DNA from 2 places in the Paenibacillus sp. EKM212P genome. Region 2 is predicted to be linked to the other one. Evidence: riboswitches for the same ligand, from Rfam matches in the RefSeq annotation. Region 2 holds a riboswitch; the other holds the start of a gene.
The links. Region 2 has a riboswitch for glycine ahead of sdaAB (L-serine ammonia-lyase, iron-sulfur-dependent subunit beta). Riboswitches for the same ligand answer to the same signal wherever they lie in the genome.

Region 1: linked by a shared signal. The riboswitch ahead of G9G54_RS19015 (alanine/glycine:cation symporter family protein) and the one ahead of sdaAB (L-serine ammonia-lyase, iron-sulfur-dependent subunit beta) in region 2 are both predicted to bind glycine.

The regions. Positions count from the first base shown of each region.
Region 1 is NZ_JAAMNR010000006.1:282,636-298,250, forward strand. It holds gene G9G54_RS18975 (hypothetical protein) at 1-4,208, shown strand, start outside; gene G9G54_RS18980 (response regulator transcription factor) at 4,251-4,946, opposite strand; gene G9G54_RS18985 (sugar phosphate nucleotidyltransferase) at 5,107-6,465, shown strand; gene G9G54_RS18990 (thioredoxin family protein) at 6,663-7,178, opposite strand; gene G9G54_RS18995 (beta-glucoside-specific PTS transporter subunit IIABC) at 7,317-9,173, opposite strand; gene licT (BglG family transcription antiterminator LicT) at 9,404-10,246, opposite strand; gene G9G54_RS19005 (LacI family DNA-binding transcriptional regulator) at 10,480-11,451, opposite strand; gene G9G54_RS19010 (glycoside hydrolase family 1 protein) at 11,668-13,125, shown strand; glycine riboswitch at 13,294-13,370, shown strand; glycine riboswitch at 13,389-13,483, shown strand; gene G9G54_RS19015 (alanine/glycine:cation symporter family protein) at 13,643-15,061, shown strand; gene G9G54_RS19020 (iron-containing alcohol dehydrogenase) at 15,119-15,615, opposite strand, start outside.
Region 2 is NZ_JAAMNR010000005.1:12,797-28,411, forward strand. It holds gene G9G54_RS15660 (Ig-like domain-containing protein) at 1-2,296, shown strand, start outside; gene sdaAA (L-serine ammonia-lyase, iron-sulfur-dependent, subunit alpha) at 2,367-3,266, opposite strand; gene sdaAB (L-serine ammonia-lyase, iron-sulfur-dependent subunit beta) at 3,256-3,945, opposite strand; glycine riboswitch at 4,157-4,272, opposite strand; gene G9G54_RS15675 (DUF6359 domain-containing protein) at 4,487-6,076, shown strand; gene G9G54_RS15680 (ABC transporter ATP-binding protein) at 6,402-7,433, shown strand; gene G9G54_RS15685 (ABC transporter ATP-binding protein) at 7,411-8,337, shown strand; gene opp4B (oligopeptide ABC transporter permease) at 8,352-9,320, shown strand; gene G9G54_RS15695 (ABC transporter permease) at 9,349-10,257, shown strand; gene opp4A (oligopeptide ABC transporter substrate-binding protein) at 10,300-12,120, shown strand; gene G9G54_RS15705 (LysR family transcriptional regulator) at 12,184-13,122, shown strand; gene G9G54_RS15710 (amino acid ABC transporter permease) at 13,150-13,800, opposite strand; gene G9G54_RS15715 (amino acid ABC transporter permease) at 13,815-14,474, opposite strand; gene G9G54_RS15720 (transporter substrate-binding domain-containing protein) at 14,546-15,376, opposite strand; gene G9G54_RS15725 (amino acid ABC transporter ATP-binding protein) at 15,419-15,615, opposite strand, start outside.

The DNA.
Region 1 (15,615 bases), on a different contig from region 2:
TCTTGCCCTTCTATGGACTGTCACTCTTATTTGACGAAAGCGGCCCGGTCTTGCTCAAGTCGTTTATTACAGGCTTGTTATTTGTTTCGGCATTTTCGATGTATGCCTTTGCCAAGCGTCTGGTTAGCGTGTATTATTCACCAAGCTTTACGAAGACCCGTATTTTTGCCATCATGGTCGGCTCGTTGTTTTATGCGCTGAATCCGTGGGTTATTTTCCGCATTCAGCATATTTATTTGCTCTGTGGATATAGTTTGTTTCCGTTAATGCTGCGATTCTTCTTTAGTGCGGTGGACCCCAAGTTTCAAATTCAACAAATAAAAAACTATCATCCCCACAAGCTGTATCAACGGAACTGGATCGACCTGTTCCTGTTGGCTGCGGTATTCACCGTTAGTGCTGCGGCCATTCATTATTTTTTCTTTGGCATGATTTATTTGGGATTGTTCACCTTGTTGCTACTGATCAAACTAACCTGGACCCACCGAAAGGCTGGTCGCAGCTATTTGCAGCCGTTATACGGCAATTTTTTGCGTAAAGGGATGATTTTTGGCGTCTTTTTTGGTCTGCTCAGTTTTTATTGGTTGTCTCTATATGTCGGTAGCATGTTGATGGACGCTCAAGCGTCTCAGCATAATATCAACGTCGTGGATACGTTGTCTCTGTTCAGCCGCAACAGCAGTTTATATAACGTAGGTTATTTACTGAGCTATTGGTGGCCTATGTTTTCCTTTTCCTCACTGCCTAGCATGTTTTATGTAGGAGGGGGATTTTTGTTGCTATTGATCGGGTATGCGATGGTGACACGTTCACATAAAAATCCGATCATTCTGATCTTCTCGCTACTTACGCTGCTGTTTCTGGTTGCAGCTACCGGGACGACGTTCCCATCAATTGCCAAGTGGTTTGTCATTTTGGTTACGAAAACCCCTGTGATTGGTTCGGTTTTCCGTGATCCTAACAAATTTATTGGACTGATTGCCCTTAATTTCGGGGTGTTGCTGACCTTTGGTGTCATTCAATTTATGGAATGGTTCGGATCATCCCCGTTGCAGCGTGTATATAAAAAGCTAGCAGTAGTTATCGTTGTCTTGTGCCTCGGGGTATATTTTGCTCCCTTGCGTACTCAGTTCATTGAGGGGTACTACAAGCCGGTACAAGTGCCGGAGGCTTATAGTCAAATGGCTGAAAAGCTGACTGACCCGGATCGTTTCGATAGCAAGGCATTATACTTTCCGATTGCTGACAATATGATTCAGAGCTATAACGGAGTAGCCACGCCCAAATGGAATAAAGGGAAGACCGCAAACGAGAAGGCAACCGGAGATTTTCAGGTATACTCTTCTCCTAAAAATACGATCTTTCACCATGAGGGCAATGATCCCGGCATTACATACTATATGAATTTTCTACAGTATGTTATGGACAACGGATTAAGCTCCCGATTAGGCTGGTTGTTCTCTACCTTTGGGGTCAACCAGTTGGTCTACCATGACGAATATGTGGGCCAGGAGAAGCGGCAGGATTTTCACCTGTCTCAGCTGGAAGGTCAGACCGGGTTGAAACGTACGTACCAAAACGGGCTATTTTCCATATTCAATCTCGATCAGACACCGCCCTATATGAACATCCTTGCGAGTAAAATTGTAACACCTTACGGTTTTAGCCGACTGGAGAGCTACAGTCATCTGCCTGGTTTTGATTTTAACCGCTTTGGAGTGCTGTTCAGTGCGTTAAGGCCTGAGCTAAAAACCATCCAGACGATTAACAAAGGGGATTATGTGGAAGCGGCGTCCTTTAATGACTTGCTGTTGTCACAGCTTCCAGCAGAGGATTACTTACGGCCTTTTGATATCATTGAGGATGGTAATGCCTTTTTAAAATGGTCCAAAACCTTTGCCTCGACCAACGATTGGTTATGGTATTTATCCTCCCAAAATATACGGAACTTTCCGTTCGATATGGAAATGGATGCAGGAATTGCGGTTACCTTTGCCAGTAAGAAGCTGGATGTGGCCCCGTATCAGATGAGCAGCATCGAAGGGAAGACGGTCGTGGACTTTGATTCCATGTTGCGAACCGAAACCTTCTTCAAGCCGGATAATCCGCAGTTGTTCAGTGTGCAGGCTAATCCCCGTGAGGAATTGAATGATGTACCCACTCTGCACGGCGAAATTATGAAGGGAGACCCGAGTAATATATGGCAGGTCGCTAGATCGGGTTTGCTGGAAGCCAAGGAGAATAATCCGTATCAGTTCCAAATTACTGTTTCCGGCCGCGGGACGAACAAAATGCATGTAAAAATGAGATTTTACGATAAGCAAATGCGTGAGCTGGGGGTTAGCTATGTTGTGGCGCCCTCGGAGGGATATAATTTTGACAGTGTGAAATTTTACGGGGAATACGTTTCGCCGCCAGGCAGCTATTGGATGCGAATGGATTTGTTAACCTTACAGCGGCCACAGCAAAAAAATTACTGGTGGATTCATGATATCCAGCTGCGTGATTTGGGGCAATACAGCAAGCCTAACACGTTTACGATGCACAAAAAACTGGATCAACCTCAAACCTCGCATGTATATGCTAGAGTGTTTATGAATAAGGCAGGCGGGAAATTGCAAGTCACGCTGCCGGACAAAGTGGTTAATATCAAAACTCAGGATGATGGCTTGAACCAATTCCAATGGGTCGATCTGGGAGTGCATGCCTTTCCCAAAGGAGATACCCCGGTCACGGTTAATAACCTGCAAGGCTTTAATGCGGTCAATCAATTTGCGATTGTGCCTACAGACCAACTAGATCAGCTATCTTTTCCCGTGGAGCAGGCATTGAAGCGGGGCAAGCTCTTTTTCACCTTGGAGGCAGAGAACGATTTTAACGCCGAAGGGAATGTGCAGACGGAGCGTGCTTTACCAAGACTTAGTATGGGGCGGGGAATCAGCTATCAGAAGGGGACGTTAAGCAGGGATGTGGAAGTCGCCAAAACGGGAACCTATGCCACAGCTATTTTGGCTAATCTCCCCGCCGGGTACCAGGGGTCATTAACGATGAAGTGGACGAATGAAGAGACGGGAGAGGTGTTGACCAGAACGATTCATACGGGGGAGCCGTATAAGCGATTACCTGCTACCTCTTTATCCGAAAAGCAGGTTATTGAAACGGTGCCCAATCAGGATGGTTTTGCCAAGAAAATCATACAGATTCCCGGTCTGCTGAATGACTATGGCCGAGTCGAATTTAAAAATCTGTTCCTAACCAAGGGGAAGTATCGCTTAACCCTTGTCCTGGATAGTCAGGTGCCGTCATTGAGCCGTTTTGGAGATATTCATCGAATGGGCGGGCAGGAAGTGACGGTGATGCCTGGGGAGGATACGAAGGAATCATTGAGCACGACGGATGTCGGATGTGTGGCGGATATTCGACCTGGGCAGACGAATCTGTCAATCAAGGACACAGGACTGTCTATCCGTTACGCACCTAGCTATTCCTGTGACTGGAATATTTATGCGTCCAAGAAAATGAAGGCAGAGCCGCTGCAAGAGTATGCCGTGCAGTTGGATGCGCGATCAGAACAAATTGGAAGTCGGCATATGAAGGTCATTTTTTTGAATAAAGCGTCCCAGGTTCTCCAAACCTCCTATATTGATGAGGTGGAGGAGAGAGATAAGGAACAATGGAATCATTACGATCAAATTGTGAAGGCTCCGGCAGGAACTGCCTTGATGCAGTTTCAAATTTTGGCGCACGCGCACAAGAAGCAGTCAGGCTTATTTCAAATGAAGCAATATTCCATCATCCCTTATCAAGCGATGATTACTGTGGATCAATTTACGTTGTTTGAGGGAACGGATATGGATACCTTTTTTATGGCTCCCCACACTTCGGAAAGCATTCAGGCTACTCGTGAAAATTCCATGGAACGCAGTTTTACGCTATATAATCCAACGCATCAACAGGTGCTGATCCGGGAGACCGAATCACCCAATCCACTGTGGGAGTTCAGGCTGGGTAGCGAAAATCAGCGAGCCCGTCTGTCCGTCAATGGAGTGACTACCGGATTCATTACCCATGGTAACGGAAACGGGAAGGTCGTCGTTATTTTGGCTTCCGCCTACCGTTTCGGCTGGGTGCTGTTCCTCATAGGGATACTGGGTGGAGCAGCTTGTTTTCTTCCTTATCGGCGATGGAAGAAGCGAAATCTTCCATAAAAAGCAAGCTGCTCAGTGGAGAAATGGGTAGCCATGATACGGCTACATCTCATATTTGTAGCCTCTGCCCCATACAGTACGGATGTGCTGAGGATTTTTAGGGTCACGTTCTATTTTTTTGCGGAGGCTGGAAATATGTACGTCGATAGTGCGATCCAGATAAGCGCCATCTCCGCCTTTGATCCGATCCATCAGCTCACTGCGGGTAAAGACTTTACCTGGATAACAGGACATCTCTTTTATAATAGAAAATTCGATTTGAGTAACTTCTATTTCTTGGTCATCGACTAACAGACAATGACGGTAATCATTCACCCAAATCCTTACCTTTTTAATCTTTTGAGTTACCGTTTGCGATTCAGTGAGCATGTTGCGGCCGCAGCGGCGCAGCAGGGCTTTGATACGGGCATTTAACTCTATTAGACTGAACGGCTTGCATAAGAAGTCATCTGCTCCGTCATCCAGAGCCTTTATTCTTATATTCAGCACGGTGTTATTAGAGATGACCAGCACAGGGACTGTGGTAAATTGGCGGATTTGGCTGATCAGCGCACATTCGACTTTACCGGAAAACATCAGAGCGGTCACAATAATATCCGGCTTAAAACGCATAAGTGTAGGAATTGCAAGTTTAGAGTCATAAATAAGCTCGGTATGATAGCCTTCCTCCTGAAGATGAAGAGCAATCATATCTGCCAAACTTTTTTGATCTTCAATGACGAGTATTTTTATGGGCATGACTGACATCTCCTGTACAGACAAAGATACAATAGCAGTGCATAATCATGTATTTTCCACGATAATACATACTTATGTATTCGGCAGAAATGCGAAAATTGAACAGTCCTATAATGTAAGAAAAATATTAATTTACAGGAAGAAGGTTGCATCTTTGCGAATGATTTTATTATCTGGAGGTTCGGGTAAACGTCTATGGCCCTTATCCAATGTGAACCGTCCCAAGCAGTTTCTTTCCATACTACGTCACGACGAACGGCCCGAAAGTATGCTGCAACGAATATGGAGGCAATTAGATGAGGCGAATTTGGCAGATGAGGCCTATTTTTCGACGAGTGGAACTCAGGCCGAGCTGATCCGGGGGCAAATTGGCGGAGATGCTGTAGTCATTGAGGAGCCGACTCAGCGGGATACCTTCCCGGCCATTTCCCTGGCTACGGCCTACTTGCATGACGTTGCAGGCGCATCACGCGACGAGATCGTAGGGGTCATGCCTGTGGACGGGTATGCGGGAGATGAATTTTTCGAGCATCTGCGCAGGCTTCCTTCAATATTAGAGCAATCAGGAAGCCATATCGCATTAATGGGGGCTGCTCCAACGGAGCCTTCTGATAAATACGGATATATTGTGCCTTCAGCCTCTTCTTCACTTGACCAGCCATATTATAGAGTTAGTTCATTTGTAGAAAAGCCGGATCTGATCCGTTCAGAAGCATTGATCCGTGAAGGGGCCTTATGGAATTGCGGGGTGTTTGCTTTTAGACTGGGCTTTTTGTTGGATATTCTGGAACAAATGGGTTTACCAGCCGACTACAATTCTCTTTCGACAAATTATGCAGACTTGCCTAAAACTAGCTTCGATATTGCAGTAGTAGAGCATACTCATAAGCTCTCCGTGCTTCCATACCATGGAGAGTGGAGAGACTTGGGCACATGGGATTCGTTGGTGCGGGAAGTAAGTTCGAAGCTAAGTGGCCCAGGATATATTTCAGAAGCTTCACATGACTCGCATATCATCAATGAACTGGAGATTCCGGTTAGCATCTGGAATGTCCCGGACATTATTGTCGTTGCTGGTCCAGATGGCGTGCTGGTTACGGATCGACAGTCGTCAACAGGAATTAAGGATATGGTGGCGGAAATTGAAATCGGCCCGCGTTTTGAGGAGCGCTTCTGGGGAAAGCAAACTGTATTGTCCCATCAGCAGGCGGCAAGTGGATTGCAGACAGTGACCAAACGCGTGGTCATATCGAACGGAAGATTTATCAGCTATCATGAGCACCAGTACCGTAAAGAAGTATGGACCATAGTTTCTGGAACCGGAAGTGTCTCTATCAATGGTGTGACACAGATAGTCAGCCCAGGTGAGGTTATTGTCGTAGAACCCGGTACAAAGCATTTTATAGGGGCAGTAGAGGGAGATTTAGAATTCATTGAGTCACAAATCGGACATATCGTATCCGAAACAGATATTATCCGATATGAATTTCCTGATTCGATTGACGACCATACTCTATAAGTGTCTACCATTATAGGGACTGATAGATACGAACGAGGTTTATCAGAAGGCAGTGAAGAGTAGGAGGAACTATTTTTTATTAGAGCTTAGATGACCTGTGCATTCCTAAGAAAAGGTATTCATGCATTATAGACATGAATACCTTTTTTTGCATAAACAGTTCTTTGTGTTTGTAATAAGATGAATAGAAAAGAGACTTATAAAATAATTTTCTTGGAAGTCAGCCACTCTTTTACGGCGTCCGTACTGAGGTCTCTTTTAGGTGTCCATTCTATTTTATCAACCAATTTGCCGTTTCTGAATTCTGCAATGGTGGGGGTGTATTTTATGTTGTAATCCTCTTTGAATTTATTCCATTGGGACTTGTCCTTATGGATTTTGTGAACGTTCAAAAAAGTAATTTTAGAGCCTAGATTATACTGCTCAATCATCTTGTTAAAGTTAGGCTCAAACCGGTTGCAGTCGCCACAACTGGGTCTGCCGACATAGACAAACACACTTTGATCCTGTTGAATCAAACTCTTAAAACCATCAAATGTAACCGCATTCAAGTAGTCATATATCTCTGGGTAATTGCTTTTGCTCGCTTGGATTTCTTTGTCTTTTTGTTGAACAACCTGCTCTAGGTCTTGAAATTTAGCTACAGCTGAAATAGCGATACCAATGATAAGTAATACAATGACACTTAACCCGGCGATATATCCTTTTTTCACAGAAATCCTCCTTTTTTTACAATCTTACACTTACAGTAAATGATATTTCCATTTCTAGCTGTAACACTTGTCTCATTATGTATAAAAAAAGAAGCTTTCCATTGTTGGGAAAGCTTCTTTAGTCTGATAGTTAAAACGTTAGACCACAACAGTCAACAAGTAATCCTCACGCTTCACTTCAGTTTCCATTGTGTTCAACACATCCAGGTATTGAGCGGAATTTGTTACGATAATTGGTGTAGCTGTAGTATAGCCTGCCGCCTTAATTTGCTCGATATCAAATTCAAGCAACAATTGTCCTTGCTTAACCACATCGCCTTCCTTGACGCGCTTGTCAAAGAATTGCCCTTTCAGCTTCACTGTATTCACACCCACGTGAATCAGAATTTCTGCTCCGTCATTGGAAGTAATACCGATTGCATGTCCGGTCGGGAATACTGTCGTAATCGTTCCATTGACAGGAGATGTCAGCACACCCTCTGTAGGATCAATGAGGATTCCTTTCCCCATAGCACCTGAAGCAAAAGCAACATCAGAAGATTGTTCCAAAGGCAATACTTTACCTTGCAGTGGGCTTACGAGAATTTCCTTTTCGATTGCCACTTCTTTCTTTACGGGTGCAGCTTCTGTTTTTGCAGTTTCTTCTTTTGGATCTTCAAAGCCCAAAATCATAACCAACACAACTGCGAGTACAAAGGCAACGAGCAAACCGATGACTACCCACAAGAATCCAGGTCCGAAATAAGTCGGCAACGCCAGTAGACCCGGTAATGCAAAGGATTGTGCGTGCGCTCCGCCAGAAGCGATAATCGCCCCGCCGATTGCCCCGGAAATACAAGCATAAATGAACGGTTTTTTCAATTTTAAAGTTATGCCATAAATTGTTGGTTCTGTAATCCCGAAAATAGCCGCCAGTGTAGAGGAACCTGCCAAAGCCTTCATCTGAGTGTTCCGGGATTTCAGGAATACCCCCAATGTTGCACCAGCCTGAGAAAGTACGGCTGCTGTAAGCATCGGAAGCATCGTGTCATAGCCCAATGTTGCAATATTCGACAGCATGACCGGAACGAAGCCCCAGTGTACGCCGAAAATAACAAATACTTGCCAAAATGCTCCGGCAACAGCCCCAGCGATCAATGGACTTAAGTTGTATACCCATGTAAAACCGTTTGCCAAGCCCTGACTGATCAGGTTACCTACTGGACCAAAGGCCAGAAATGTTAACGGAATAACGACCAAGAGCGAAAGCATCGGCACGATAATGTTTTTAACCGATTGATGGATAAAGGAATTGAACCAGCGCTCCACATAGGACTGAACCCAGACCGCAAGAATAATTGGAATGACACTGGAACTGTAATTAATCAGAATGATCGGAATACCTAGAAACGCCAATCTTTCTGGATTGCTTACCGCCGCTATAACTGCTGGATAGACCAGAGCTCCGGCGATTGCCACCGATACAAAGGTGTTTGTCTTAAATTTACGGGACGATGTAATAGCCAAAAACACAGGTAGAAAATAGAAAACACTGTCGGAAGCTGCACTTAGGATCAGGTACGTACCGCTTTTATCATTAATCCATTGAAAAGATAAAATTAACGCCAGTAGTCCTTTAAGCAAACCCGCCCCGGCAAGAGCACCGAGAATGGGAGAAAAAATGCTGGAAATGATATCGACCGCTTTGCCAAGAAAATTCGTTTTTTCGGAAGAATCTTCCTTTTTCGCATTTGGATTATCTGCATCCTGTAAATTTGTTTCTGCCATCATATGCTCAAACACTTGACCTACATTGTTGCCGATGACCACTTGAAACTGGCCGCTGTTTTCCACTACTGTAATGACACCAGGGGTTGCTTCCAGTGCGGCTTTGTCTGCTTTTGTACGATCATTTAATTTAAATCTCAAGCGTGTAGCGCAATGGAATACCGAATTGACATTCTCTTCGCCACCAACGAGGGTCACTATTTTTTTAGATAGTTCTTTATCACTCATATTCAGAACTCCTTATGGGTTATTCTTGCTACTGATAGGGTTTACTGTTTACATCTGTTGCTAAGATGCGCCGGCGTGCATCTTTTTAAACTCGTAAACAAGAAAAACCTAAACTCGTGGTGAAAACTACGCACTCTCCTATAGAGGAACGTCGATTTCACCATCAGTTTAGGTTTTGCCTGCCTTACCAGTCACAATCCATGAACGATGAAAGTATGAAGTTGTTAGTCTTATATGTTATTACGCTCAGTTACCCGATGAATATGGATAGTTAGATATACGTATTCATCCTTGCTTAAATATTGATCGTATGTTTTTTCCAGATACTCATTGATCTTTTGAGCACAAGCAAAAGCTTCGGTATACGTCTGCTTCACCTGGTTGTACAAAAATTCTTCGCCACTGTGAATGACTTCTTTGCGAATCACTCGCATCGCAAAATATTGCAAATGTGTCAAAAATCTTGAATAGCTAAAAGAAGACTCATCCAGCACAATCCCGTAATGGTACGTAATAATGTTCAAGATATGTTGGACGATCTCAGTCATTTTCAGCGTAGCTTTCATTTCGTTACCGTCGATTCGTGCATTCACCATATGCAATGCAATAAATCCCGCTTCATCTTCGCCCAATTTTACTCCGAGCGTATTTTCAATTTTTTGGAGAGCATCCAGTCCAACTGCAAATTCTTTTTTGTAAAAGCGTTTAATTTCATACAGCATCGCGTTTTGGAGTGCCAGTCCTTTTTCTTGCCGTTGTATGGCAAAATGAATATGGTCGGTCAACGTTAAATAAATATTATCGCTTAACTCCGTATCCAGCACTTCCGTTGCATGGGTTACGATTTCATTCACGACCTCCAGATGAGACACTGGAATATCGTTCAGCAGCTCAGTTAATTTAGCCGTGAACTCGTTTTCATTTAACATGAAAATCTTATCTATTTTATCATCATCGACTTGATCGCCAGCCACCTTTTTGAAGGAAATACCTCTTCCCATCACGATGACCTCTTTACCTTTATCGTTTTTAGTCAATAGGACGTTGTTATTGAGCACCTTCTCAATAATCATTGAAGTTCCCCCTCCCATCCTTTACCAATAAAAAATGCCTAAGCACAATTCAATACTATTGTTAGCAATAGCACTCAATTGAACTCAGGCATTGCCCGCATCACCGGTCACAATCCTTCGATATAGTGCTATTGTAGCACAAAAAAAAGCGATTTCAACATATTTTATTCTCTTTCGACAAAAAATATTTCATATCAAGGCCCTTTTGCCTAATTTGCAAGTAAATCGTTACCTTATGTAGTCGTACGTTCAATGAGGCTGTACTCTAGCGAATGAAGCTTCATTTGGCGTCCAATCAGCTGAGGGGAAAGCATGAAAAAGGCATTTTGTGCTTGAGCCATGATAGGATTTTGAATCGTTGTAATCCCCAGTGTATGCGCCAGCTCCGTGTTATCGAATCCAACAATTGCCAGATCTTCCGGTACGTTCAGTTTTTGTCTGCGTGCTTCGCAGAGAATGCCCACTGCTACATAATCATTAGCACATAAAATAGCCTCTGGGAATTCGTCCCGATGCTGTAACAAATTCCGTACGACCTGTTCGCCATCACGGATATTATAAATAGAAGAGTGATTCCAGTGTTGCAACACTGGCAGATTGTGCTCACTCATGATCTGTTCGTAGGCTCGTTGTCTACTATGGGTATTGATGCTGCTCGGACGGCCAAAAGCATTGGCTATACGAGTATAGCCTTTTTGTATCAAATGTTTGAGCGCTAACATATATCCTTCATACTGATCCATAGCGACGGAGCGAATATCGGTATGCTCCATTCGTTGCCACGACACGATCGGGCCATATTTGCAATAGGTGCTCAAAAAATCAGTGTCATTCACGCAGGAAATGATGACCAGCGCATCGACTCTTTTTCTTTTTAAGTCCTCAAAGGCTTGAAGCTCTTTCTTTTTGTCTTCTCCCGAAGTATAAATAATGGTTTGAAATTCATATTGGCCCGCTACTTCCACAAAGCTGTCCAGAAAAGCGAGAACAATTTCATTAATAGTTGAAGTAATGATACCGATCTGAAGCGTCTGACCCTTGGATAGAGAAATGGCATTTCGATTAGGAACATAATCTAATTCCTGCATGATTTTCAAAATTTTAGCTCTTGTTTCGTGACTAACATGGGGGGACTGATTTAATACTCTGGATACCGTAGCTTTGGAAAAGCCCGCCAGTTTTGCAATTTGATCAAGATTCGACATGGTGCTTCTCCTCACATAAGAAAAAAATAAATTCTTGACATGAAACGCGTTACAACGATTAGGATGCTTATGAAGGCATTACGTTTATTTTAAAGTATCTGTCAATGCATTTCAAAGGAGAACGGTTATCGTTAGGTATTGATTCATATTTGCAGTACTTGATGGGATGACTTGACCAAAGTAAAAATCTTAAATACGGAAAGAGGTTTTTATACTATGACGAAGACGCTAAAAGGGTTTCCGAAAAACTTCTTGTGGGGCGGGGCAACCGCAGCCAACCAATTGGAAGGCGCTTTTGACGTAGATGGAAAAGGATTGTCCAGCGCAGACATGGTTGCCTATGTACCCAAAGCAGAGCGCAAGAACGATCACGCTATAGAGATTTCGTCCGAACGACTCGAAGACATTTTGGCAGGCAAAGTCAATGCACGTTTTCCAAAGCGTGAAGGTGTAGACTTTTACCACCATTACAAAGAAGATATTGCATTATTCGCTGAAATGGGCTTTAAAGTATTTCGTATGTCCATCCACTGGTCGCGGATTTTCCCGAATGGCTATGATGCCGAGCCGAATGAAGCAGGATTGCAATTCTACGACAATGTATTTGATGAGCTGCGCAAGTATAATATTGAGCCGCTGGTAACATTGTCACATTATGAAACACCGCTAGGTCTGACGCAGAAGTATAATGGCTGGCTGGGACGCGAAGTCATACAGCATTACGTAAATTATGCCGAAACGGTGTTTACACGCTATAAGGATAAAGTAAAATACTGGCTGACCTTTAATGAAATCAATGTAATGACCATGAGTCCGTTCACCGGTGGCGGTGTGGTTATTGACCGTGTAGAAAACAAACAACAAGCGATATATCAAGCATTGCATCATCAATTTGTAGCTAGTGCACTGGCGACCAAACGGGGACATGAGATCATCCCGGGCGCTCAGATCGGCTGTATGCTGGCACGTATTGAAAGCTATCCACATACGTGTAACCCAGAGGATATACTGAAAGCCCAGCATGAAAATCAGATGAACCTTTTCTTTACGGATGTGCATGCCCGTGGGGAATATTCCAATTACATGAATCGTTATTTTGAAGAAAATAATGTTGTAATACACACAGAACCAGGCGATGCTGAAATATTGAAAAATAACACGGTTGATTTTATCTCATTTAGCTACTATATGACCTTGACCGTATCTGCAGGTCCAGAAGGTGAGAAAGCAGCAGGAAACCTGATTGGCGGCGTGAAAAATCCATATTTACAGTCCTCTGACTGGGGATGGCAAATTGATCCGATCGGTCTGCGTGTTACGCTGAACACGTTATATGACCGCTACCAAAAGCCGCTGTTCATCGTGGAAAATGGCTTGGGTGCGTATGATAAGGTAGAAGAAGACGGTTCTGTGCATGACACATATCGTATTGATTACTTGCGTCAGCATATTGTTCAAATGAAGGAAGCGATTGCCGACGGTGTTGATCTGCTTGGCTACACCAGCTGGGGCCCTATCGACCTTGTGAGCATGTCTACTTCCGAAATGTCCAAGCGCTACGGATTTATTTACGTTGATCTGGATGATGACGGTAACGGAACGCTCAAACGCTCCAAAAAGGACTCATTTAACTGGTATAAAAATGTGATAGCAACCAATGGTGAAGAATTGTAATTCCATATCGTCTCGGGCGGGTATAGCAGAGGACATTCTAAGGATGCAATCTGCTGTACCCGCTTTTTTGATAGACACAATAATAATATTTCAGAGGGCTTCACAAACTTTTCACTTGTAATAAGCTGAAAGTTTTCTGTATAATGAATAAAAATTTCATATGTCTGGTTGATGTTTGCGGGAGATGGAACGAAAGTTCCGACCGAAGGGGCAAAACTCTCAGGTGCTTAGGCTGATTACAGCAACAAGCGGGGACCGTAAACGGACAGAACTCTGGAGAGACCCTTAATTGGGCGCCGAAGGTGCACCGCAGAGAACATCTGCTTAAACTCTCAGGCAAAAGGACAGAGACGCGAATAACCTGTGACAGGGAATGCCCTAGGCTTTTTTATGAGCTATTAGTGGCAGAAACCTGCACAAGATGGTTGTATTTTTTCGTGCCTTTAACCTCTCCAGGAGTCGAATCAGCGGATTTGACTCTTTTTTGTTTTCTAATATGCTGGAGGAGCGGGTTGAAATGAATTTGGTACATGTGTTAGAAGCGATTAGCAGTTGGATATGGGGGGCGCCTCTCATCATTCTTGTCATGGGAACGGGGTTGTGGCTGACCATACGTTTGAAGATGCTGCAGGTATTCCGCCTGCCCCTGGCGATCAAGCTGATCGGTAAGGCCCCGAATGAAGGCAGCGGGGATGTAAGTAGTTTTGCGGCTTTGAGTACAGCGTTGGCGGCTACAGTTGGCACAGGAAGTATTGTCGGCGTAGCGACAGCCATTAAGCTGGGCGGGCCGGGTGCCTTGTTCTGGATGGTCGTTGCAGCCTTTTTTGGGATGGCGACGAAATATGCGGAAGGTGTACTTGCGGTAAAATACCGGGTGAAAGATCGGAATGGACAATTTTCCGGCGGCCCGATGTATTATATTGAGAAAGGTCTTGGACGCCGTTTTAAACCACTGGCGATGCTGTTTGCTTTTTCGGGCATGCTGGTAGCGTTGTTCGGGATTGGAACGTTTCCGCAGGTCAAAGCGATTGTATCTTCCACTGAAAACAGTTTTGGCGTTCCGCCCATTGTAACGGCACTGATTATTGCTATCCTTACAGGACTGGTTACTATTGGAGGACTCAAAAGCATTGCCAAGGTATCGACGAAGGTCGTTCCTTTTAAAACAGGTTTGTACGTACTGATCTGTCTCATCGTACTGATTCGGTTTGCTGACCAACTTCCTGCCGCAATTGCGCTGGTGCTCCATTCGGCATTTTCAACTACATCTGCAACGGGCGGATTTGCCGGAGCTACGATTATGCTGGCCATGCGTAGTGGGGTAGCCAGAGGTATTTTTGCCAATGAGGCCGGATTGGGGAGCGCACCGATTGCAGCCGCAGCTGCCAAAACCAAATGGCCTGCGGAGCAAGGGCTAATTTCCATGACAGGCGTGTTTATTGATACGATGGTTATTTGTGTGATGACTGGGTTGACGCTACTGGTTAGCGGTGTGTGGAGCGGGCCTACCGATGCGGGCCTGATGACTCAGCAAGCATTTTCCAGCGCATTCCCGCTGGGGGCAGAACTGCTCACAATTATTCTGATTATGTTCGCGTTCACCACCATGCTCGGCTGGAACTATTACGGGGAACGCTGTGTTGAATATTTGCTTGGGGTCAAGTGGATTAAACCATACCGTTATCTGTTCATCGTACTGGTTGCCGGGGGCGCGTTCATTAAACTGGATGCGATTTGGTTGCTGGCAGATATCTTTAACGCAATGATGGCTTTCCCGAACCTGATTGCACTGCTCGGCTTATCAGGAATTGTAGTTGCAGAAACCCGAACCTATATGGATTCTCTGAATTCTAGTAAGAAAAAGGGCATTCTTGCAGGTGCCAGTGTAGGGGCAGCTATTCAAGTAGAAGAAAAGGGACAAACGGTTAATTCATAAATTCCAAAAGGGAGTGCCCTCAGCCATCACAGGCTTGAGGACACTCCCTTTTAAATGTTATAACGATGCACGCAAAATAGCTAAAATATCTTCTTGATTCAGCTTTTTATAATTACCAAAGCCTCCGTATTCCATTTCACGGGCTGCAATGTTTGCGACTTTTTCCAATTGCTCATCATTAATATTGTAATCGGCCAGGGTGGAAGGGGCACCGAGACTTGTCCAGAATGCACTAAGACGGTCAATACCTTCCAAGGCGATTTCTCTATCTGTTTTACCTACGGTGTCTAAGTCAAACATGCTGAGCATCAGCCGCTTCATGCGTGCAGCATCCTGATCCACTGTATGTCTCATCCAGTTGGGAAACAGAATCGCCAGACCGCCAGCATGAGGAATATCATATACAGCGGATAATGCATGTTCAATCGTATGCGAAGCCCAGTCCCCGAAGTAGCCCATTTGCAGTGTTCCGTTAAGGGCGATCGTTCCAGCATATAAAATCGTTTCACGATGCTCGTAGTTGTGCAAATCCTCCAGCAGTTTAGGTGCAGTTT
Region 2 (15,615 bases):
GATTTCAAGTTTTACATCATATGCAGGGTTTGCATCTGCTGCGGATGCGGTGCTTTCCAAGATTGTCCTTTCCTCTAACGAGGTAACTTTGCAGCAGGGAGATACGGCTGCGTTGACGGCTACTGCTGTTTTTAGCGATGGGACAACCTCGAATGTAACCGTAAGCACGGATTGGAAAAGTGATAATACAGCTATTGCTACTGTGTATAATGGTACAGTTTCGGCCAAGGCTGAAGGGGAAGCCACCGTGGTTGCGACCTATAAAGAGAAGGTGCAATCGGTTCAGGTACATGTAACGAAAAAGGTTAAGGCGCTGACATCCAGTGTACAAAGCCTGAACTTGCGTTCAAGCGGTACAGGACAGGTTGATTTGACAGCGACATACAGTGATAATACAACAGCTCAGGTTTCGGGTGATGCTACTTGGACCTCCGATAATCAAAAGGTAGCCACAGTAGTTAACGGATTGGTTACCGCTCAGGGAGCAGGTACAGCCAATATTAAGGCCGTATATGGTCAACAGACCGTAACCATTGCTGTGCAGGTGGAGCAGGTTAAACGTCTTGATGTCAGTTCATCAGAGGTTTCTCTTTTGTTGAAGGATACTGAGAAGGTTAAACTTTCAGCGACGTTCCCGGATGGATCGGTACAGGACGTGACAGAGTCCGCCGAGTGGAGTTCCAGTAATGCAGCCGTGGCGGATGTACTGAAAGGCACTATTACCGGCTATAGTGCGGGGAAGGCGACAATTACAGGTAAATATGGCACGATGTCTGCTACGATTTCGGTGGATGTCGATCAAACGAATAAGCTGAAAGCCAGTGAATCCAATATTTTTCTCCGTCTGGATGAATCTAAAAAAGTACAAGTTTCTGCCGTTTATCCGGATGGGACGGTAACGGATATCACAGATAAAGCTACTTGGACATCAAGTGATGAAAAAATTGCGACTGTGAATAAGGGAACGATTATGGCGATTGGAGCGGGTTCGGCTACGGTGACCGCTAAGTATGGAGATAAGACCGTTTCGATCAAGACAGATGTCGAAACCTCCAGATATCTGGATTTGAGTGAGGACAAGCTGAGCCTGAATGCCAAGGAATCCAAAAGGCTCAAGCTGACCGCAACGTATGTAACAGGTACGGAAGAAGATATCACAAGTAAGGCAGAGTGGAAGTCCAGCAATGAAGACATCGCTTTTGTCAGTGCGGGAGAAGTCACGGGTTATAAAACAGGTGAGGCTACGATCACCGCTTCTTATGGTGGCAAAACAGTTACAGCTACGGTATCCGTAAATGTACCCGGTGATCTGTCTTTGTCCTCCAAAACGGCAACGATTGATATTGATGAGGACTATACTGCAACTTTGACGGCTACTTATGCGGATGGACGTAAAGAAGATGTAACACAGGATGCAGAATGGACTTCAAGCGCAGAAGATATTGCCTCTGTGTCCAAAGGAACGATTACGGGTAAATCCGCTGGTAAAGCGGTTATTACAGCGACCTATAATGGCAAAAAACTGACGATTAACGTGCAAGTAGGCCTTGTAGACCGTCTGGAAACAGACTCGCGTGTAATTGCGCTTGGTGCTCAGGAAACGAAGCAACTGAAAGTAACAGGAGTTAAGAGTGGCGGTACAAAAACAGATGTAACTAAGGACGCCACCTGGACAACTAGCAATGTAAAAGTGGTTGAGGTTAGCGAAGGTTTGATCAAAGCGAATGGTAGCGGTAAGGCAACGGTGACTGCTTCATATGGCAAGCAAAACATTACGTTTACGGTAGAAGTGGACGTAGCGCAAAAGATTGAAGCGGATGCAATCGCGTTGTCACTTAAATCCGGAGATCAAAAAACCATCGCGATTGTGGTTAAATCGAGTGATGGTAAAGAAAAGGACGTTACGGCCCAAGCTGAATGGAAAACGTCTAATTATAAGGTAGCCACTGTTAAAAAGGGTCAGGTTACTGCGGTTAGCTACGGTAAAGCTAACATTCAGGCGAAGTTTGGCGGGAAGGTAATCAGCGTACCCGTGGATGTTGATACGCTTAAATATCTGCAAACAGACGAAGTTGCTTTGAATTTGAAGGCAGGACAGCTGGCCAAGGTTACGGCTACAGCCACGTATAAGGATGAGTCGGAGAAGGATGTTTCCAAACCGGCTGTCTGGTCCTCGTCCAGAATTGTTGTTGCGACCGTCAAAGACGGTAACATTAAGGCACAGGGCAAGGGCAAAGCAGTAATTACTGTGAAATATGCAGGTAAAATGACGAAGATACAGGTAACCGTTCAGTAAAAAAGAGAGCAAGCATACGTCCAAGGACGACATGCTTGCTCTTTTTTTTAAGGAGGCTACCGCTTATAAATTATGACTTATCCTTCTTGGTCGGTGTGTTGCGTGTAAGTGATTCGGTCAAACGCTTGCCAGTCGGCGTCTGAGCCAAGCCGCCTTTGGCGGTCTCGCGGTGCTTCGACGGCATCGCACTGCCGACTTCAAGCATCACGTCAATGACTTCGTCAGACGGAATAGCGCTGCGCACACCCGCCAAAGCCATATCCGCTGCGGCAAGCGCAGTCACGGCTCCCAGCCCGTTGCGCACGATGCACGGAATCTCCACGAGTCCAGCGACGGGGTCGCAAATCAGGCCGAGTGTGTTCTTAAGAGCGAGGCCCACGGCGTGAACAGCCTGTTCAGGCGTACCACCACGCAGCTCGACCATAGCGCCAGCAGCCATCCCGATAGCTGAACCAATCTCAGCCTGACAGCCTCCCTCCGCGCCAGAAATGAAGGAGTTGTTGGCGATCACGTAGCCAATGGCTCCAGCGGCGAACAGGCCGTTCACCATATGCTCATCATCCCAGCCGAACCGCTCCTGCGCACTGATGAACACACCAGGGATAACCCCACATGAGCCTGCGGTAGGCGTGGCGACAATGCGACCCATGGATGCATTAACCTCCGACACGGAGAGGGCATAAGCCATGGCGAGCGCGGAGGCATCACCGGAGCAGGTTTCCCCTGACCGCAGATACTCGGCTAGGCGCTTGCCGTCACCGCCTGTCAATCCACTGCGGGATACGGTGTCTTGTGTTTGACCGCGATGAACGGCTTCCTTCATGACTTCATAATAATCAGACATTTGGCGAAAGATTTCTTCCTCCGTTGTATTCGTCTCTTGTACCTGCTCTTGAATCATCAAGCGGCCAATTGTGGTGGATTCTTCAGCGCATAAAGCGCTGATTTCATGTAGATGGCTAAACCGCATCGGATTCAGCTCCTTTTTTCAAATTAATCATCTTAATTTCATACATATGAGGTAAAGAACGCAGTTCCGCAATCAGTTCAGCCGGAGCAGAACTGTCCGTTTCAATGGCGGTGAGTGCTTCACCATCCCGGCCTTTGCGATCTACGTGCATATAGGCAATGTTAATGTGGGCCGCGCCCAGCGCTGAAGTTATCGCGCCCAATGTACCGGGCTTATCCGAGTGGAGAAGCACCAGCGTAGGCAGCTCCCCGGTCAGATTGACCCGGAATTCGTTAAGCTGCTGGACATGGATGCTGCCGCCGCCGATGGAGGAGCCCAACAGTGTGCGCTGATCCTCGCCCTTCCACAGCTCGAAACGGACAGTGTTCGGATGAGGCGCGGGGAGTCCGCTGACGGCGAATTCCACGGCCATCCCGGCTTGCTCTGCCCATTGCTCGGCATCCGGAATCCGGTGATCGTCCGTATCGTAATTAAGCAGCCCTGCGATGAGCGCCAGGTCTGTACCGTGTCCTTTATACGTGTCGGCAAAGGAGCCGTACAGTGTCATGCGGGCACGGTCAGGCTGCGTCCCGAGCCAGTGCCGGGCAACGCGTGCGAGCCGCACCGCGCCTGCGGTGTGTGAACTGGAAGGTCCGGTCATGGCCGGACCGATAATAGAAAATACATCTTTGAAACGCATGGTGTGGCCCCCTGTATGTTCTAATACCATACTATATGGTATTTCCGCGTCTTTGCGCGGTTATGACGGTTCCTAATGCTGACGCACAATGTAAGCACAAAAAAGGACAGGATAAGGAAGTTTCCCTTATCTCTGTCCTCGTTACCTGAGAGTTTCGTGCGGTGTTCTTACCGCCTTACCCCTTGGGTGGCTTGCGCTCTCTCCAGAGTTGCGTCAGATGACGATACATGGACCTGAGAGATTATCCGCCAGCCGGGTGCTGGCGTCTTGCTCCTTCGGTGCCGCCAGAGCGTAGGCTCCCTGGACAGACTCTCCCGTCATCTTCATTCGCGTATACCGTTCTACATGTCTTTCTTAGCGTAATGTATGCCGTGCTCGGTGTCAATCACAGGTTTAATTTTTACATAAACAGGTGCGTTCCCAATAAAAAAGATTAAAATTTACATAATTATGGATGAAATCAGGAAGGAATTAGAAGATTGGCGGCTAATCTGATAAAGGACAAGTATATTTATGGAAATCATAGGAGGGATATTGACGTATGGTAAAAGGCTTGCGATTCACAGGTTCACGCTTAAAAGGGATGTTGCATCTAGCAGCGATCGTATCACTGCTGATTGGGATCTTCGTTCCATTCGGTCAGGTCAAGGCGGAGGGAGCATTGACAGTAGCCGAAGCACTTCAGCGCCAAAGCAGTGGAGGTACGGTGACGGTGGAAGGTTACATCGTCGGACATGCTACCGGATCGAAAACGGCTAATTTTTCTTCCCCGTTCGCGAATGATTTTAACGTACTGATTGCCGATCAGGCAAATGAACGTAATACGTCTAATCTGTTGGATGTACAGCTGACTTCAGCGTACAGAGGGCAATATGGGCTATCAGGCCATCCTGAGCTGATCGGCAGCAAAATTCGTGTGACGGGTACACTCGGCGCCTACAATAATTTTGGTGGAGTGAAAAGCCCAAGCGCTGTTGAACTGGTGAGCGGAAGCGAGCCGGGGGAACCAGGCGAACCTGGCAACCCGGGTCAACCCGGTACTACACTGCCGGATGGAAAAGGCAAAAAGGTGCTGTTCGATAATACGCACGCACAGACCGCTGGCGCAGCAGATTGGGTCATTGAAGGCGCCTTCTCCGACTTTGCCAATGGACTGCGTAATGTAGGCTTTACGGTAGACCAATTGAATCGTCCCATTCCTTTTACTTATGGAGAGCAGGCCATAACATATGATAAGCTGCGCCAATATGATGTGTTCATTATTGGTGAAGCGAATGTTGCCTTTAAGGCATCCGAGCAGGCTGCTCTGCTGCAATACGTGAATAACGGGGGGAGCGTCTTCTTCATCTCCGATCATTATAATGCGGACCGTAACAAAAACCGTTGGGATTCCTCCGAAGTTATGAATGGCTACCGTCGTGGAGCCTATACTAATCCGGCCAAAGGCATGACTGCAGAAGAAGCTGCATCACCGGCGATGCAAGGATTAACAAGCTCCGATTGGCTGGCGACCAACTTTGGTGTTCGTTTCCGTTATAATGCGCTTGGTGACGTGAATGCTACTGACATTGTAGCCGCAGATCAATCTTTCGGTATTACCAAGGGTGTGCGCTCGATTGCAATGCATGCAGGATCTACGCTGGCTATTATTGATCCTACCAAGGCTAAAGGCATTGCTTATATCCCTTCAGGCACGAAAAAATGGGGGAATGCTGTAGACCAGGGAGTTTATAATGGCGGGGGCCGTGCAGAAGGGCCTTATGCCGCTATCTCCAAGGTAGGTCAAGGCAAGGCAGCGTTCATCGGTGATTCTTCCCCTGTAGAAGATGCTACACCGAAATATGTGCGTGAGGAAAACGGACAGTCGAAGAAGACATATGATGGTTTCGAGGAAGTGGATGATTCCACCTTTCTGGTGCAAACGGTCCAATGGCTTGCATGGAAGCAGGACTACACGAAATTGTCCGATGTGGAAGGTTTGACTCTGGATCAACCAACGAAGCTTCTGCCATTCGAGGAGCCTGCGGCTTCCACGGAACCGCAGGCTGAGCCTTGGTCTGCTCCGGCAGCAGGCTACAAATGGTATGATCCTAGAACGTTCAAGTCTGGCTCCTATGGAGCGGCTTCGTAATTATCGTGAGGAGCTCAATGTGAGCTGGTGCTAGTTAGTCGTTTGATCCCTGTAGAGGGATCAGGCGACTTTTTTTGTGATGAAAATTAACCTGTGGTTGGTTATTTCATTACATTTTGTGCCAGAAAGGCCGCGCTACTGCTGGATCATTGATTTTTTAAATGAAGTTGATAGCATAATCTTAATTGATATATCCATATACTGGTGATAGGATGTATTCAAATTATTCCGACAAAAACGGTATGTAATGTTCATGAGAGGTTTTAAACATCAAACATGGTGAGAATAAGCGGGACAAGACCATGGAGAATGGAGGAAGCGCGCATTGAATACCGAACCCGTGTTGGAAATTAAAGGATTATCCGTCTCTTTTCGCATCAAGGATCAATATCACCCCGCAGTCGACCATCTGGATCTGACGGTCAACCCCAATGAAGTGCTGGCTGTAGTCGGAGAGTCTGGCTGTGGCAAAAGCGCGCTGGCGCTTTCTATCCCGCAACTGCATGACATGGAACGCACACGTGTAGAGGGAGAGGTCCTTTTTAAAGGCACGGACCTGAACCGTCTTTCTTCAGGGCAAATGAATAAAATCCGCGGAGCGGGCATTGGCATGATTTTTCAGGATCCGCTGACAGCACTCAACCCGTTGATGAGCATTGGCAAGCAGATTGAGGAAAATCTTGATTATCATACGTCACTATCTATGAAGCAAAAAAGGGAACGTGTGCTGGAGCTGCTGGAAAGTGTAGATATACCGAATCCTGTGCGTGTGTATGATCAGTATCCGCATGAACTGTCAGGAGGGATGCGGCAGCGTGTGATGATCGCGATTGCCATAGCTTGCCGACCTTCTCTTATTATTGCAGATGAGCCGACGACTGCGCTCGATGTAACGATCCAATCGCAAATTCTCGACTTGCTCAAACAGCTTCAACAGGAGACTGAGAGCGGAATTATCCTGATTACGCACGATCTTGGTGTTGTGGCAGAAGTAGCCGACCGCGTGGTGGTCATGTATGCCGGAGAAATCGTGGAGAGCGCTGATGTTTTTGAATTATTCAGGCATCCACAGCATCCGTATACACGTTCTTTGCTTGCTTCTATGCCGGGATCGCATACCAAGGGGGAATCACTGCATGTCATCGGCGGTATTGTTCCCTCATTACAAGATATCCCCCGCAATAGCTGCCGCTTTGCTCCGCGTATTCCTTGGATTCAGGAGAGAGTGCATGAAGACCATCCCCAACTAAATGAAATTTCCCCTGGACATTGGGTCCGTTGTACATGTTATCAGCATTTTCATTTTGAAGACGAGGCAAAGGGGGAGGCTGCTCATGGCACTACTGGAGTTAAATGATCTGAGGGTCCACTATCCGGTGCGCGGTGGTTTCTTCCAGCGTGTTATCGATCAGGTGAAAGCAGTGGATGGCGTGTCGATCAGCATTGAGGCAGGCCAGACATACGGGCTGGTGGGAGAATCCGGTTGTGGAAAAACGACGACAGGCAGGACGATCATCGGTCTAAATAAGCTGACGAGCGGACAGATTCTGTTTAAAGGAAAGGACCTTGCAGCTCTGAGCCGTAACAATCGCCATCCACTGCGTAGAGATATTCAGATGATTTTTCAGGACCCATACTCTTCGCTCAACCCGCGTAAGCGCGTATTAGATGTCATTGCTGAACCGCTGCGAAATTTTGAAAGGCTGAGCAGTGAGGAAGAACGAAGGAAAGTACAGACGTTGCTGGAAAAGGTCGGCTTGAATGCCGATGCAGCCTACAAATATCCGCATGAATTTTCCGGGGGGCAGCGGCAACGGATCGGGATCGCGCGTGCGCTTACATTAAACCCCAAGCTGATCATTGCAGATGAGCCGGTGTCGGCGCTGGACGTTTCCGTGCAGGCACAAGTGCTTAATTTTATGAAGGATGTGCAGCGGGAGTTTAATTTAACGTATCTGTTCATTAGTCATGACCTAGGTATTATCCGCCATATGTGTGACCAAATCGGTATTATGTATAGAGGACGTCTAGTGGAACAGGGGAGCGAGCAAGACATTTATGAGCGTCCACAGCATCTGTATACCCAGCGCCTCATTGCAACCATTCCCAATATTGATCCTACAAAACGACTGGAAAATGCCCAAAAAAGGCGAATGCTTTTATCCTCCTACAAAACAGAGCTACCCAAACATCTAGACGCGAGTGGAAAGCCGTTTGCACTAAAATCAGTAAGTCCATCCCATCAAGTCGCGCTACCATAAGGGGGGTACAGAATATGTGGAAATTTACACTGCGTCGGCTGCTGGTTATGATCCCTCAACTTTTTGCACTGAGCGTGCTTATATTTTTCCTAGCTAAGGCTATGCCGGGGGATGCCCTGACAGGACTTATTACTTCGACACCCAATCTGAATCCGGCCGCACTGGAAGAACAGCGACAAAAACTGGGACTGAATGATCCGGTGTGGGTGCAGTATGGGAACTGGCTCGTCCAGCTTGCTCACGGGGATCTGGGCAAATCTTATGTACATAAAATTAGCGTTACCGATCTGATTGGCAGCCGTCTGGGGAACACGTTCTTTCTGGGCGTAGTAATTCTGGTTCTGACGTATCTGATCGCCATTCCGCTCGGCGTACTCAGCGGTCGTTATCAGCATAGTCTGCTGGACAAAACCGTAGTGGGCTATACCTATCTCAGCTTTGCGACACCTTTATTTATACTCGCGTTGTTGCTGCTGTACGTATTCGGATTCAGGCTCGGCTGGTTTCCAACCAGCGGCAGTGTGGATGTAGGCGTGGAGCCGGGGACATGGTCATATTACGTGAACAAGTCGTATCATCTCATTTTACCGGCGGTTACAGGTGCATTGCTCAGTACAACGGCTACGATTCAGTATTTGCGCAATGAGGTCATTGACACAAGACTGAAGGATTTTGTGAAAACAGCGCGTTCCAAAGGGGTGCCCGAAGGTAAAATTTATTCCCGCCATATTTTCAAAAACTCTCTATTGCCGATTGCTGCCTTTTTGGGCTATGACCTGACGGGGGTAATTGCAGGCAATATTTTTCTTGAATCTATTTTCGGTTATCCGGGGTTGGGCCAATTATTTCTCCAGTCCATCACTCAACGGGATTTTTCAGTCGTGAACGCGCTGGTCATGATCTCTGGCTTCTTGGCGCTATTAGGAACTCTTTTATCTGATGTTATCCTAAGCAAAGTCGATCCCCGCATTCGAATTGAATAGCGAACAAGTCTAGAGAAAGGGAGGGATTATGGTGTCTATACAGGTGGAGGAGGTCTTCACGCCGGAAATCATTCGTAAATCACCATCCAGTTGGTCTGTACTGCGTCGTGAGCTGGTGCGTGACAAAATGTCCTTGGCTTCCATTGGCTTTGTAATTCTGTTCTTGATCTTTATATATGCCTCTGTCCTGTTTGTAAATCAGGATGTAGTCACGACGGTCGATTTGGGCGCGATCCGTGAAGCTCCAGGCTCAGTGCATTGGCTGGGGACAGATCGAGCGGGCAGGGATATTTTCGGTCAGCTGGTCATTGGAGCCCGCAATTCCTTCACTATCGGCTTTACGATTACATTGTTATCCGCCGCTATTGGCTTAACGTTAGGTTTGCTGGCTGGTTTTTATGGGGGACTGGTCGATAACATCATCATGCGAATCATTGATTTTATTCTGGTGCTTCCGTTTTTGATGCTGGTTATCGTATTTGTCAGCATTGTACCCAAAAGCGGCATAGGGTCCTTTATTTTCATTATGACTGCCTTTTTATGGATTGGGAAAGCACGTCTGATCCGAGCCAAGGTGTTGTCGGAGCGCGAACTGGATTATGTGCAGGCTTCCAAAACCCTTGGCACACCCAATTGGAAAATCATCTGGTTTGGCGTGCTGCCCAATCTTAGCTCGGTCGTGATCGTCAACCTAACCCTCAGCCTCGCGGGGAATATCGGGATTGAGACCGGGCTTTCTTATCTCGGCTTTGGCTTACCGGAATCTACGCCAAGCTTGGGTACACTGGTGAGTTATGCCAATGACCCGGATGTTTTGCAGAATAGCTGGTGGATGTGGTTGCCAGCCTCACTGCTTATTTTGGTGCTAATGCTGGCGATTAACTTTATTGGCCAGGCGCTCAAACGCGCCACGGATGCCAGACAACGATTGGGTTAACTGAAGTTCAAGGATAAGGACAATGACAAGGAGGGATTTACAATGGTTAAACACTGGAAAAAAGGAATTCTGCCTGTTCTATCTGCAATTTTGGTATTTTCACTGGCCGCATGCAGCGGTTCGCCTTCCGCTTCAAATGGAGGGAAATCGTCTGACGGTACAGGCGGCTCAGGGTCCGACAGCAAGCAGGTGAATGCGACAGCGCTAGCGAAGGCGGTCAAGAACGATAAGACGCCGATTAAGGGTGGCATCATCAATTATGCACTCGTGTCTGATACCCCTTTTGAAGGTATTCTGAATCCTGTATTTTATGATGGCAATCCTGATTTTGAAGTCTTCCAGTTTTTCTACCCTTCTATGTTTTCGATTGACTCCAATCTAAATATTGACGATAAAGGGGCGGCGACGATTTCCTTTTCCCCAGACAATAAGGCTGTGACTGTCAAAATTGATCCCAAGCTGAACTGGACGGATGGTAATCCCGTAACGGCAGAGGACTATGCTTTTTCCTATGAAGTGATTGGTCATAAAGACTACGAAGGTCCGCGTTATGATAGCTTTATGACCAACATTGTGGGCATGGAGGATTATCACGCGGGTAAGGCCAAAACCATTTCTGGCATCAAGGTGCTGAATGAGAAAGAGGTTACCATTCATTTCAAGGAACCTAATCCTTCGGTGAAATCGGGACTGTGGTCTACACCACTGGAGAAAAAGGTATTTCAGAATATTCCCGTGAAAGATATGGCCGGATCTGATCCTGTTCGTAAAAATCCGATTGGCTATGGGCCATTCAAAATTAAATCTATGGTCACAGGTGAATCTGTGGAATTCGTCAAAAATGAAGATTATTTCCGCGGTGCGCCCAAGTTAGATGGCCTTCATCTGAAGGTGGTGAACCCGAATGTCATTACCGAGGCGCTGAAAAGTGGAGAAGTCGACTGGGCCAGCTATCCAACCACCCGTTACAATGAGGCCAGCAATCCGAAAAATGTACAGTTTCTCGGTCAGGAGGAATTATCTTATAGCTATGTAGGCTTTAAGATGGGCAAATTCGATCAGGCCAAGAATCTAAATATCATGGACCCGAACGCCAAGCTGGCGAACAAGTCATTGCGTCAGGCCCTCGGCTATGCGCTGAATAATGAGCAGGTCGGCAAGCAGCTCTATCATGGACTTCGGATTCCAGCAACATCCCTGGTTCCGCCTGCCTTTAAGGGATATCATGATATAAATGCAAAGGGCATCGCGTATGACCCGGATAAGGCGAAAAAGCTGCTGGACGAGGCAGGCTATGTGGACACCAATGGAGATGGATACCGTGAGGACCCTAAGGGCAAGGAACTGGTACTCCATTATGCAGCAATGAGCGGGGATGCGACAGCCGAATCGCTGGCGAAGTTTTATTTGCAAAATTGGAAGGATGTCGGACTTCATGTCGAGCTGGTGGACGGTCGTCTGCTTGAGTTCAATTCTTTCTATGACCGTGTGCAAAAGGATGACCCCGGCATTGATATTTTTGGCGGCGCATGGAGTACAGGTACAGATGTAAACCCTAGTGGGCTGTATGGACGCGGAGCCAGCTTTAACTACTCGCGCTTTACCAGTGAAGAGAATGATAAGCTGTTGCAGGAAGGGGTGTCTGTGAAAGCCTTTGACGACAATTATCGTAAAGATATATACAATCAGTGGCAGGCGTATATGAGCGAGGAGGCACCCATCGTACCTACGTTATTCCGTTACTCGTTAGAGGCAGTGAATAATCGGGTAGCCAATTACGATATTACTCGTGGCAAGGAGTATGATGCAGACACGTTTGCGAATATTACGTTGACTGCGGAAAAAGCAGAAGTAGCCCAATAATCTAAAAAAGCGCAATAACCTGAAGAAGAAGCGCGAACCGGATGGATCCGATCTTGCGCTTCTTTGACCTTTTCATGCAATCATTCTGGGGATTCTCGAGAGGAGAGAAGGAAGACGGAAATACGTCAGCTTCAATACTTCATTGCCGTATGCGAGGAACTGCATTTTACGAAAGCTTCGGAAAAGATCGGAATCTCCCAACCCACGCTTAGCTTGCAAATTAAGGCGTTGGAGGAGGAATTGGGCATGACGCTTTTTGACCGTGCAGGCAAGAAGATTAAAATGACAGATGCCGGGAAGTTGTTGCTGCAACACAGTGCACATGCGCTCAAGGATTTACAGCAAGCAAAGGCTTCCATTGAGGAGTTGCGCACCGAGCAACGCGGGAGTTTGCGGATTGGTATTGCATTACCGGAGCTGGAGGAACCATTGCAAGAAATGCTTATCCATTTTCATCAGTTATTTCCTAGAGTCAGCCTGCACATCCATCCATCATTTGATGTAACAGAACAGTTGCTGGATAACCGAATGGATGTTGGCATTACGTTGCATTCGGGTACGGATGAAAGGCTTGTCCAGCTTCCTCTTCGTACGGAGAACTACTGTCTTGTTGTTCCGGTAGAGCATGTGTTTTCCAACCGTTCTTCCATTACGCTGGACGAATTGAGGCATGTACCCTGGGCGATGCAGCCAGAGTGTCATCCCGGCAGGAAGCTGATTGAGAAGTGCTTCCGGGATCGCGGGTATCCCTTTGCAACCGTCTTGGAGACAAATTCCATACCTTCAATCCTGCGCTGGGTGCAGGAGGGACTTGCCGTAACCCTACAGACGGAGTCCCTTGCGGCAGAATTGGATCGCTCACAATTTTGCACTGTACCTATTTTGTGCGGCGTGCTCCAGGGTCAGCTAGAGTTGATTTATCGGTCTGGCCGTTATCAGGGAGAAGCATTGAAGCGATTAATTGAAAAGATACAAGCTGTACTAACAGTGCGTTCCAACTAGTGGCAACGCTGATGAGTATCACGAGCTTTAATGTGTACGAACTTCCAGCCTGCGTGCAATCAGTGACATACTGTAATTGACAGCAAAGTACAGGAAAGCTGCGAACAGCAGGGCTGGAATGACAAAGGATTGATTTTGCCCACCGACAATCTGAATGTTATGCGTCAGCTCCGGCAAACTGATAATGACAGCCAGTGAGGTATCCTTGAATAGGGAAATGAACTGGCTGACAATCGGGGGCACCATGCGACGAAGCGCTTGGGGCAGAATGATATGCCATAAGGTTTGGGAGTAGCTTAGACCGGAGGAACGTGCGGCTTCCACCTGTCCTTTATGGACCGAATTCAGACCGCTGCGCACAATCTCGGCGATCATGGCTCCCTCGAAGATCGACAGGCCTGTAATGGCTGCCCACTTGAGGGAAATCGACAATCCGATGGATGGTAAAACCATACCGATGAAGAAAATAATGAGCAATAATGGAAGATTGCGAATGAGATCAATGATAAAGGCTGCAACCTGTGAAATGACAGGTAAGCGAGTATAGCGCAGGATGCCGAATAAGATACCGAGAACGAAGCTGAACACGATAGAGTAAATAGCAACCTCCAGCGTGAGCAGGAAGCCCTCCAGTATAAAACGCACATTAGGCCATACAAACAATCCACCGAAATCCATACGGGCTTCCCTCCTTAGGATGTTTTGGACAGACGCCGTTCCATATATAGTACAAGAAAGCTAAGCGGAACCGTCAAGATAAGATACAACAGCGCCGTGATGGCGTAGACTGTGATGGGCAGGAAGGTATCCGAGTTAATGAGGTCCGAGTAATACATTAGGTCCAGTCCGGCCACAATAGCCAGCACGGAAGAGTTTTTGACCAGATTAATGAATTGGTTGCCGATCGCAGGCAGTACAATTTTGATGGCTTGCGGTAAAATAATGCTGATCATCGTCTGGTTGTAACTCAACCCGGAGGACCTTGCCGCTTCAAATTGCCCCTTGGGCACAGATTGAATGCCGGCACGTATGGCTTCAGCAATAAAGGAGGCCGTGTATACGGTCAATCCAAGCGTTCCAGATACGAATCCGTCCAAAGGGATGCCCAAAGTGGGAAGCCCGAGATAAAAAAACAGTACGACGATCAGCAATGGGATATTGCGGATGACCTCTACATAGACGGTACCGATCCAGTTCAGCCATTTAAAAGGCGCAATTCGGAGGATGGCAATAATAGCCCCCAGAATAAAGCTTCCAACCAAGGCAATGACACTAGCTTGAACGGTATGAAGCAAGCCTTCTCTGAAACGGTCGCTATGATCAAAAAGTACGTTGATATCAAAAGTAAGCATCTGCGAATTTACCTCCTTATCCAGACCTAAGAAAGGAAGGAGCTCGCAATCGCGGCTCCTTCACAAGAATACTATTCGGGTTTAACCCCAAGCCATTGCTCGTGGAGCTTATCGTATTCACCGTTGCTTTTCAGTTCCTTGAGCGTATCATTAATGGCTTGCAGCAGTTCGGGTTGTCCCTTCTTCACTGCAATGCCGTAAGGTTCCTCTGTGAAGTTCCCCCCTACAAGAGTATAATTCGGGTCTTGCTGCTGCATGCCGAGCAGAATAGAGTTATCCGTAGTCAAGGCTTCTCCTTTACCTGCTTTGAGGGCGTTGAAAGCATCCTGATAGTTTTCGAATTCCAATATCGTTGCTTCAGGTGCTTTTTCACGGATATTTTTGGCGGAGGTAGAGCCTTTCACGGCGAGCACCTTGGTTTTTGGGGTCAGAGACTCCAGCCCGGTGATGGGGCTCCCCTTTTTCACGAGCAGAGATTGCCCGGCGTTAAAATAAACGTCGCTGAAATCAACCTGCTTTTTACGTTCATCCGAAATGGTCATCGTCGCGATAATGGCGTCAATGTCCCCATTTTGCAATAAGGTGATTCGTGTTTTGGACGTGACCTCTTTTAGTTCAAGTTTGGTTTCATCGCCAAAAATATGTTTGGCTACAGCCTTAGCGATGTCGATATCAAAGCCTTCTACTTTTCCGCTAGCCGGGTCTTTCAGTCCGAACAGCTTGGTATCGTATTTCACACCAACGACCAGTTTGCCACGCTGTTTGATCGCTTCCAGCCCGTTGGCTGCTGCCGGCTCATTCCCCGACGTTGCCGCTCCTTCTTTGCCTCCACAGCCTGCCAAGACGAGCAGACAAGATAAAGCTACCAGCACCAAAGTACTCCATTGAAATCTTTTTCTCATCAGAACATTCCCCTTTCGATTTACGCTACATTGGTAGTCTGTTTAATGATGAATCAGACGGCTCAGGAACAGGCGAGCCCGTTCTTCACCCGGATTCTGAAAAAATTCGGCAGGTTGGCTGTCTTCCAAAATCTGTCCTTTGTCCATAAAAATCACGCGGTCTGCTACTTCACGTGCAAAGCCCATTTCATGAGTGACAATGACCATTGTGATGCCCTGATGGGCGAGCGAGCGCATAA